3 regions of the Sphingomonas sp. CFBP 13706 genome follow, and region 1 is predicted to be linked to each of the others. Evidence: riboswitches for the same ligand, from Rfam matches in the RefSeq annotation. Region 1 holds a riboswitch; each other region holds the start of a gene.
The links. A riboswitch is a leader RNA that binds a small molecule or an ion and turns the genes downstream of it on or off. The one in region 1 is predicted to bind cobalamin.
Positions count from the first base shown of each region.

Region 2: linked by a shared signal. The riboswitch ahead of IFS44_RS02245 (DUF1636 domain-containing protein) and the one ahead of IFS44_RS05195 (HoxN/HupN/NixA family nickel/cobalt transporter) in region 1 are both predicted to bind cobalamin.
Region 3: linked by a shared signal. The riboswitch ahead of IFS44_RS02270 (TonB-dependent receptor plug domain-containing protein) and the one ahead of IFS44_RS05195 (HoxN/HupN/NixA family nickel/cobalt transporter) in region 1 are both predicted to bind cobalamin.

Region 1 covers NZ_JACYVM010000002.1:394,729-397,994, forward strand. Annotated here, with positions in the region: gene IFS44_RS05190 (molybdopterin molybdotransferase MoeA) at 1-569, opposite strand, end outside; cobalamin riboswitch at 807-1,019, shown strand; gene IFS44_RS05195 (HoxN/HupN/NixA family nickel/cobalt transporter) at 1,199-2,236, shown strand; cobalamin riboswitch at 2,397-2,613, shown strand; gene cobW (cobalamin biosynthesis protein CobW) at 2,751-3,266, shown strand, end outside.
Region 2 covers NZ_JACYVM010000001.1:506,303-509,568, forward strand. Annotated here, with positions in the region: gene IFS44_RS02235 (histidine phosphatase family protein) at 1-552, opposite strand, end outside; gene cobT (nicotinate-nucleotide--dimethylbenzimidazole phosphoribosyltransferase) at 549-1,562, opposite strand; gene IFS44_RS02245 (DUF1636 domain-containing protein) at 1,559-1,975, opposite strand; cobalamin riboswitch at 2,073-2,259, opposite strand; gene IFS44_RS02250 (ATP-binding cassette domain-containing protein) at 2,281-3,066, opposite strand; gene IFS44_RS02255 (FecCD family ABC transporter permease) at 3,060-3,266, opposite strand, start outside.
Region 3 covers NZ_JACYVM010000001.1:511,879-515,144, forward strand. Annotated here, with positions in the region: gene IFS44_RS02270 (TonB-dependent receptor plug domain-containing protein) at 1-1,949, opposite strand, end outside; cobalamin riboswitch at 2,132-2,364, opposite strand; gene IFS44_RS02275 (HpcH/HpaI aldolase/citrate lyase family protein) at 2,423-3,247, opposite strand; gene IFS44_RS02280 (MaoC family dehydratase) at 3,244-3,266, opposite strand, start outside.

The DNA.
Region 1 (3,266 bases):
GAGCCGGGCGGAACGAGCTCGTCCCCCGTCGCGGCGACCGCGACGCGCAGCCGGCGGCCGACCGACAGCGTGCCGTGTCCGCCGGTCGCAGCGACCGCGATGCGCGCGGGCGTCAGCCGATCGCCGGCCGCGATCAGCCGCGTGCCGGTCGCGAAGTCGAGCCCCTTGCGGCGTGTGTTGCGGCCTTCAAAGGCGGGGCCTTCGCCGTCGAGCATCAGCCGGTCGCCGTCGCGCGCGGCCTCTTCCTGAACAAGGACGGTATCAGCGCCGGGCGGCATCGCCGCGCCGGTGAAGATGCGCGTCGCCTCGCCCGGGGCGAGCGTGCCGGCGAAGGGGCGGCCGGCCGCGCTCTCGCCGATGACGGTCCAGGGGCCGGGCAGATCGGCGTAGCGGATCGCATAGCCGTCCATCGCCGAAAGGTCGGTCGCAGGCTGGGTGCGGCGGGCGAGAATGTCCTCCGCCGCCCAGCGACCCATCGCGGAGCGCAGCGGCACGGTTTCGGCCGGCACGCGCGATGCCATGGCGAAGAGGCGGGACTGGGCTTCGGCGACGGGGACGAGAGGGCGCATGCGGGCTCCGTTCAGCGGGGCGATGAAGGTCTGCGCTGCTCGCACGAATGCCGCGGGGCGGAAAGCGGGCAACGCCGCGACCGGCGGGAGGCCGGTCGGTCACGTGGTCAACGTACGAGGTGCGGCAGACGTTGCGGTGAGATGGGACGACATGCCCTGCGTTGCGTCGCACGCAAATCCTGTCGTCAGCGCAGGCAAAACGCGCTAGCCCTATGGCGCAGGTCCGACGCAAGCCGGATCCGCACAGATCGCGTCGGTGCCCCTCGGGGCTTGAATGGGAATGCGGTGCGGGGTTCGCCCCAAGACCGCAGCTGTCCCTGCAACTGTAAGCGGCGAGCGACACGCACGCGCCCCCTGCGACGGGGGCAGCCACTGGGCCGATGGCCTGGGAAGGTGTGCGTCGAGCCTTGACCCGCGAGCCAGGAGACCTGCCGGCGTCTGGTCGCTCTTGTCCCGGTCCAGGGGGTGGCCGAGGCACGGTGAACGCCGTCTGAGCGACGACCATGCGGCGGGGGCCGCATCGGCGACGCATGCCGGCCGCTCAGGGCGTCCGGTCGGCGCGCGTCCCGGTCGTTCGCGGCAGGCCCCCGTCCTCGTCGGACGCCGGGGATGTGCCAATGACCAAGATCATGACCGGGCGGACCGCCGGTCGTTCGACGCGACACCGGATCGGCTGGATGTTCGCGATGCTGGTGGCGGCCAATATCGCCGCCTGGGGATGGGCGTTCGCGCTGTTCCAGGCGCAGCCATTGATGCTGGGCACCGCGATGCTCGCCTGGGGGCTGGGCCTGCGCCATGCGGTCGACGCCGATCATATCGCGGCGATCGACAATGTGACGCGCAAGCTGATGCAGGACGGGCAACGGCCGATCGGGGTCGGCTTCTGGTTCGCGGTCGGCCATTCGGGGATCGTCCTGATCGCCGCGGTCGCCATCGCGCTGACCGCGAGTGCGCTGGCGCAGTTCGAGGCGTTCAAGCAGGCGGGCGGGGTGATCGCGACGCTGATATCCGCGCTGTTCCTGTTCACGATCGCGGCGATGAACTTGATCATCCTGCGATCGGTGTGGCGGACCTTCGCCCATGTCCGCGGCGGGGGGCGCTATGTCGAGGAGGATCTCGACCTGCTGCTCGGCAATCGCGGGCTGCTCGCGCGGCTGTTCCGGCCGATGTTCCGGCTGGTCACGCGCAGCTGGCACATGGCGCCGCTCGGCTTCCTGTTCGGGCTGGGGTTCGACACCGCCACCGAAGTCGCGATCCTCGGCCTGTCGGCGAGCCAGGCCGCGGACGGGCTGTCGATCGGCACGGTGCTGGTGCTGCCCGTGCTGTTCGCGACCGGCATGGCGCTGGTCGACAGTGCCGACGGGGTGGTGATGCTTGGCGCGTATGAATGGGCGTTCGTGAAGCCGATCCGCAAGCTGTATTACAACATCACGATCACGCTGATCTCGGCGATCGTCGCGATCGCGATCGGCGGGATCGAGACGCTCGCGCTGCTGGCGTCGAAGCTGGGCCTGAGCGGGGGCGTGTGGGACGTTGCTTCGGCGCTGGGCGAGAATTTCAACGGGCTGGGCTTTGCGATCATCGCGCTGTTCGTGGCGTGCTGGGTACTGAGTTTCGCGATCTACCGGTGGAAGCGGTTCGACGAGATCGAGGTGGTGCGGGAATAACAAGCAGCGTCGTCATCCCGGGCTCGACCCGGGACCCAGGGCCAGGCAGCGCATTACGCGTGGCTCTGGGTCCTGACTTTCGTCCGGATGACGGAGGTGAGGTGCATTGGCACCGTCCCCAAACTCCTCTAAACACAACCCCGAGGTTTGGTTCTACCGAACCTCAACAGATCGCGCCGGTGCCCTTCGGGGCTTGAATGGGAATGCGGTGCGGGAGCTTTGCCTCCCAATGCCGCGGCTGTCCCTGCAACTGTAAGCGGTGAGCGAGACGCACAGGCCCCCGATGCGGGGGCAGCCACTGGGTCACGGGACCTGGGAAGGCGTGCATCGAGCTTCGACCCGCGAGCCAGGAGACCTGCCAGCGTCATGGTCGCTCTTGCCTTGATCCAGGGGATGGTCGCGGCACGGTACTCCGTCTGAGCGACGAACGCGTGCGGCCGTCAGGTCGTGCGCGCGTGTGGCTGCGGGCGTGCGTCCGTCCGTGGCTGTCGTTCCGACGCCCGGAGAGTATCGCATGACCGACCCCCAGCCGACCCTGGTCAAGATTCCCGTTACCATCGTCACCGGATTCCTCGGCGCGGGCAAGACCACGCTGATCAGTCATCTGATCCGCAATGCCGGCGGCCGGCGGCTCGCGGTGATCGTCAACGAATTCGGCACGCTTGGTATCGACGGCGACATCTTGAAGGGGTGCGCGATCCCCGATTGCCCGGCCGAAAATGTCGTCGAGCTCGCCAATGGCTGCATCTGCTGCACCGTCGCGGACGATTTCATCCCGACCGTCGAGACGTTGCTCGCGCTCGACCCGCGGCCCGACCATATCCTGATTGAGACATCGGGGCTCGCCCTGCCCAAGCCTTTGCTCAAGGCGTTCGACTGGCCCGCGATCCGGTCGCGGATCACGGTCGACGGGGTGATCGCGCTGGCCGATGCGGAAGCGGTCGCCGCGGGGCGGTTCGCGCCCGACCTCGCCGCGATCGAGGCGCAGCGTCGCGTCGATCCGAGCGTCGATCACGAGACGCCGCTGGCC
Region 2 (3,266 bases), on a different contig from region 1:
CACGATCTGCGCCGTCCGGTCCGGCCAGATCCGCAAACTAATCAGCGCCGCATAAGGCAAATCGAACGCCCAGAGCTCGCGAAACCCGAACCCGCAAAGCGATTTTAACGCCGCACGCATCGCTCCGCCATGTGTCACGATCAATGAGGGTTCAGGTGTAAGGTCTTCTATCGCATCGGTAATTCTCACGACCAGATCGCTCCACCGTTCGCCACCCGGTGGCGGTGCACTGTCCGGATCATCCCAGAACCGCTGCAACGCCGCAGCGTCGATCTCCGCCGCAGCCAGCCCGTCCCAGTCTCCGAAATCCAGCTCCCGCCACCGCGCATCAGTCGTTGGAGCAACCCCCCGCTCCCGCCCGACGGCATCCGCAATAGCCTGCGATCGCATGAGATTAGAACAGACCAGCCCCTTGAAATCCAATGATTTCACCCGCGCCACACAGGCCGCCAGACCCTCCGCCGTGACCGGACTATCAGTCCGCCCCAGCATCCGCCCGCCCAGTTCAGGCGCACCATGCCGCAACAGGTGGAGCAGGAACGCCCCACTCACGCCACCGACACCCCCGCCTCGGCAAACGTCGCCATCCCGTCATGCGCCGCCAGCGCCGACCGGATCACTCCCACCGCAACCGCCGCCCCGCTTCCCTCCCCCAACCGCATCCCAAGTCTTAGTAAAGGCTCGAGTTTCAGCGCGGCGAGCAGTCGCTCATGCCCCGGCTCAGCCGAACAATGTCCGGCAATGCAATGCTCTGTGATGCCAGGATACGCCGCCGCGATCGGTGCGATCGCCGCCGACGAAATGAATCCGTCCAGCATCACCGGCACCCCCGCCAGCCGCGCCGCCACCACCGCGCCAGCGATCGCGACGATTTCTCGCCCCCCCACCCGCCGCAACGTCTCGAACGGCTTACGCGGGAAATCAGCATGCCGCCCAATCCCCGCCTCGACCACCGCGATTTTCCGCGAGATTCCCGCAACATCAACTCCCGTCCCCGGCCCAACCCAGCCGGCGGCGGTTCCGCCGTAACTGCGCAGACACAGTGCTGCGGCCGACGTCGAATTGCCGATCCCCATTTCGCCAACGACGAGCAAGTCGAGCCCCGGCACGACGACGTCGGCGCCAATGTTGAGTGCGACGAGACACGCGGCTTCGTCCATCGCCGGCCCCGTCGTGAAATCTGCCGTAGGGGTTTCCAGATCGATGTCGGCGATGACGAGCTCGAGCCCGACGGCATCCGCCAGCGCATTGATGGCCGCGCCCCCATGGCGGAAATTCTCGACCATCTGTGTGGTTACGGAAACCGGGAAAGCGCTCACCCCGTGCACCGCAACGCCGTGATTTCCGGCGAAAATCGCCGCTCGCGCACGCTCGAACCGCGGCCGCTCGCGCCTCTGCCAGCCCGCCATGAAGACTGCGAGGTCTTCAAGTCGGCCGAGTGATCCGGGCGGCTTGGTCAACTGTGCTTGCCGCAGCGATGCGGCCCCTCGCGCGGCTTCGTCTGCCGCAGGAAGGGCCTCCAGCGCCGCCTCGAACGCCGCGACCGTCGGGAAAAGCGTCACTGCGCGACATAGCCGGCGGGGGGCGTCCGGGTGATGAAATGCCCCTTGATCCCGGCGGGCCACTGCCGAAACGGCACCTGCCCCTCCGCACTCTCCGCATGCAGCACGGCATAATCGAGGATCGCTCGCGCAGCCTCCTCATCCGGCGTGAAGCGCCCCAGCACATAGCCGATCTTCGCGGGCCCACGAACATGGATGGTGCAGAAGTCCTGGCAGGCGAACAGGCACGGCATCGCCTGCACCGCAATCCCGGCATAGCGCGGATCACTCGCCTGGACCGCCTGCAACGCCGCGACGAGTCTCGCACCGCCCCGCATGCCCTCGGCATCGTCCTTCGCATCGGTGGACGCGCGGCAGGTGCTGCAGGCGACGACGGCCGCACCGTCTTCGGCGGGAACCAGTAGATTCGGCATTGAAACCCCATGACATACGCGCCCGCGGCACAGGCCGCAGGCTGGTTATGTCGTCGCGCGGGTTTACCCCCGTCCGCTCGGCGCACCCTGGCCGGACGAAAGACGACTGCGACGGGCAGGTCTCCTGGCTCACGGGTCACAGCCCTTCGCGCCGCCTTCTCGGGACCGGGATCCCAATGGCATGTTGGCACGATGGCTCGCCGCTTACAGTTGCAGGGGCAGCCGGGGTTCTCCCGTTCCCTTTTCATCCCCGTCGCCGAGGAACCTGTCGCGGTCAGAGGGATAGGCCGGGCAAGCGGCCCGGGTCAATCGCCCTGCGCGCTGTCACGCGTCAGCGGTACCACGACCGGTACGCCCTCGATCGATCCGAACCACGCCCGAACGCCATAGGTCTCACGCAGCCGCGCCGGCGTCAGAACTGCCGACGGCGCGCCGTCGGCCACGAGCCGTCCTGCGTCGAGCACGAGGATACGATCGCAATAGCGCGCGGCGAGCCCCAGATCATGCAGCACGGCGATCACCAGAACGCCGCGCGCGGCCTCCGCCCGCAGGATGTCCATGACCGCGATCTGATGCGCGGGATCGAGCGATGCGAGCGGCTCGTCGACAATCAGCGCCCGCGCCTCGACCGCGAGTGCCCTTGCCAGCAGGACCCGAGCCCGCTCGCCCCCCGAGATTTCGGTCGCGACACGCGCGGCAAGCGGGGTCACGTCCGCCACCGCCATCGCACGGGCAATCGCATCACGATCCTGCTGAGAAATGCGCGACAACGGTGCGAGATGGGGCAACCGGCCCAGCGCGACGAGACGCTCGACAGTCAGCGGCCAATGAAGACTTTGACCCTGCGGCAGATACGCGACCGTCTGCGCAATCTCGCGTCGCGAGCGCTCCGCCAGCGGAACCCCGTCGAGCAGGATCTCCCCAGTAGCGGGAACCAGCCCGAGCAGCGCCTGAACCAGCGTCGATTTGCCCGCCCCATTGGGGCCGACGATCCCGATGAGCGCGCCGCCCTCTGCTGCGAAGCTGACATCGTCGACCACGACCCGCCGTGCACGGCGGACGTTGAGGCGGTCCGCGGAGAGGGCTACCACAGCCGCCGCTCGCGCATGAGGTGGACGAGGAACACCGGCACGCCGAGAAACGCGGTGACGACCCCGAGCTTGAGTTCGTTCGACGTCGGGATCACCCGGACCAGCACGTCGGCAAAGGTGAGCAATGCGGCCCCGCCCAGTGCGGAGGGCAGCAGGATCGCCGACGGCGAACGATCTGTCATCGGCCGGACGAGATGCGG
Region 3 (3,266 bases), on a different contig from region 1:
GCCTTCACGCCGGCATAGGCGCCGCGCCCCTGGCCAACATAGCTGAACACCTCCTCGTACCGCTCGTCGAACAGGTTTTCGACCCGACCGAAGACCGATAGCCGGGGCGTCAGCTTGTACGCCGCGTTCAGGTTGACGAGGACATATTCCTGGAGCGAAACGCGGACAGGGACATAGCTCGGATCGGTATAGGCATCGTCCTGCTGCCGGCCATTATACCGGACGGTGAGGGTCGCCGAGGCGCGCTCGTCGCGGCTGAATGCGGTCATGTTGACGCTGCCGATATGGTTGGGGCGCCGGATCTCCACGCCCCCGTCCTCGCGCGCCTTCAGATAGGTATAGGCGAGGTCGAAGCGCAGTTGTGCGATCGGTCGGGCTGTGGCGAACACTTCGACGCCATGCTGCGTCGACCGCGTATCGCGGTTGCCGGGCGTCGCGACGAAGTCGGGGGCAGGATAGGTAGTGAAGATCTCGTTCTTCAGCCGACTGTCGAAATAGGTCGCGCCGATCGTCGCACGATCCCCCCCGAAAGCCTGTTCGACCCCGGCTTCCCACCCCTTTGACTTTTCGGGCGTGAGGTTCGGATTGCCGATGTAGCGACCGTCGGAATAGCCGAAGAGATCGAAATAGCCGGGGTTCTTCACGCCGGTACCGTAGGCGCCGCGCACCCGCGTTCCGGTCGCGAACCGGTAGCTCGCCTGCGCGCGATAGGTGGTGGTGTCATCGAACCGGTTATTCTCGTCGCGCCGCACCGATCCGCCGATCGCGAGCGCATCGTCGATCACGACGTCATACTGTCCCACGATCCCAACATTGTCAGTGTGCCGCCGTCCGGTGAAGACGAACTCTGAAGGGACCGGACTAAGCGTCTGGAATTCCTCACGCTCGACATCGACTGCGGCGGTCAGCCGATGCCGGATGCGATCGGTGCCGAACCGGAAGGCGCTTTCGAACGATCCCTTGTACCGTCGTGCCTTGTTGCCAAAGCTCAAGGCATCGTCGACCAGCGCCCGGCGTGTCGTATCGGCAAACTGGCCGCTGAGCGCATTCGTCCAGCGGCCATCCGCCAGCGCCAACTCGGCGCGGAGAAGCCCGTAATAGGCTTCCACCGTGCTGCGCGCGCCGGGCGTATCGACGATCGTGCCGAACTGCGGGCCGCTCAATGCCGTGTCGTTGCTGTCGGCATCGGTATAGCTATAGCGCCCGACGCCCGTGACCTTCAGCATGTCGGTCGGCGACCAGCTGAGCTTGCCCGTCGCGCCGACGCTCTTCGCGCCGATGTCGCGCGATCCGCCCCGTGCGGTCGGCGTGCCGTCGGTGAGGTAGGTCGAGCTCGACAGCGCGTAATCGAGATTGCCCGCCACGCCCGCGACCCGGGCGCCTCCAGAAAACGTGCCGAACGATCCCCCTTCGGCCCGCAGTGATACGCCCGGGGCCTCCGCGCCGCTCGGCGTGAGATACTGGATGACGCCGCCGATCGCGTCGGACCCGTACAGCGCCGATTGTTGGCCGCGCAGCACCTCGACCCGTGCCGCCTCGTCGGCAATCAGTGTGCCGAAATCATATTCGCCCTGATAGGGATCGGACACTTCGATCCCGTCGATCAGCACCAGCACGTGATTGCCCTCCGACCCGCGGATCCGGACCTGCGTCGTCCCCCCGACCGCGCCGGTCCGGCTGACCGCCAGTCCGGGGACGTCGCGCAGCACGTCGGACACGATCCGCGTCTGCCGCTGGTCGAGCGTCGCTGCGTCGAGCACCGTCACCGACGCCCCGAGCTGATCGGCGGGAACAGCGTCCCCCGACCTTGATGCGGTAATCACCAGCTCGGCGCCACCCGCTGCCGCCTCGCCCGTCGGCGCAGTAACCGGATCGGGCTCGGCCGCAGCCGGCGATGCAAAGGCCGTGGCGGTCGCGAGCGCCGCAAGCGAAACGAAAATTCTGGTCATGAAACGATACCCCCGGCGTCACGAGCGACCAGCCGGGGCCTGCCGTCCGATGATCCGGACGGCCGGCGCAACGCTTGGGGTGTACGCCGAACCGCACCCGCCACGCGCACCGATGCGGCCCCCGCCGCATGGTTCGTCGCTCAGACGGAGTACCGTGCCGCGGCCATCCCCTGGACCATGGCAAGAGCGACCGAGCGCCGGCAGGTCTCCTGGCTCGCGGGTCGACGCCCGGTACGCGACCTTCCCGAGCCCTGCGCTTTCGCTCAGGCCTAGTGGTCGTCCCCTCGTGACGAAGGAACATGCGCACCGCGCTCACCGCTTACAGTTGCAGGGAGAGCCGCGGCATGAGGAGGCTCGCCTCCCGCACCGCATTCCCTTTGAAGCCCCGAGGGGCACCGACGCGATCTGCGACGCCGGCCTTCACCGGTTTCGCAAGGCGACGGTAGCGCAGAAAATACCCGTCGCCAATGGGCCTAGAGTCGCGCGAGGATCGCCCGCGCCTGACGCAAGTGCGGCGCATCGATCATCCGCCCATCGAGCTGCAGCGCGCCGGCCTCGGGAGCCGCCGCAAACGCTGCGACGACGGCGTGCGCACGTGCAACGCTCGCCGCATCCGGCGTGAACGCGGCGTTGATCGTGGCGACCTGCGACGGATGAATCGCCATCATGCCGGTAAAGCCGTCGCGGCTGCCGCGCGCGGCATAGGCTGCCAGCCCGTCAATGTCCGCGATTGCTGGATAGACCGTTTCGATCGCCGCGACGTCCGTCGCATGCGCGCCGAACAGCAGCAGTGATCGTACGAGCTTATAGGGATCGGTATAGGACCCGTCGTCCTCCCGACTGGTCGCCGCGCCGATCGCCGCGGGCAGGTCCTCGGCGCCCCAGGTCAGGCCGCATAACCGGTCGTTGACCCGCGCATATTCGCCCAATGTGAAGATCGCGGCGGGCACTTCGGTCGCGATCGGCAGGATCGGCGGACAGTCATCGCCATAAGCCTCGACCAGCGCGAGGACGGTCGCGGGTCCGGTCGCCTTGGGCAGCATGATCGCATCGGCGCCCCTCGCCGCAGCGATATCGTCGTCCAGCCACCCCGAGTCGACGGGATTGATCCGGACCATCCGCACGACGTCGGTGTGGTCCTGCAACGCGGCCCGGACCGCCTCGCGGGCAACAGCCTTGCGGGAGAGCGAGACCGAATCCTCCAGATCGAGGATGATGGCATCGGCCCCGCTCGCTGCGGCCTTCGCAAAACGCTCGGGCCGGTCTGCGGGCACGAACAGCAGCGAGCGCAACCTCATGCCGGCGTCCGCAGCAGCA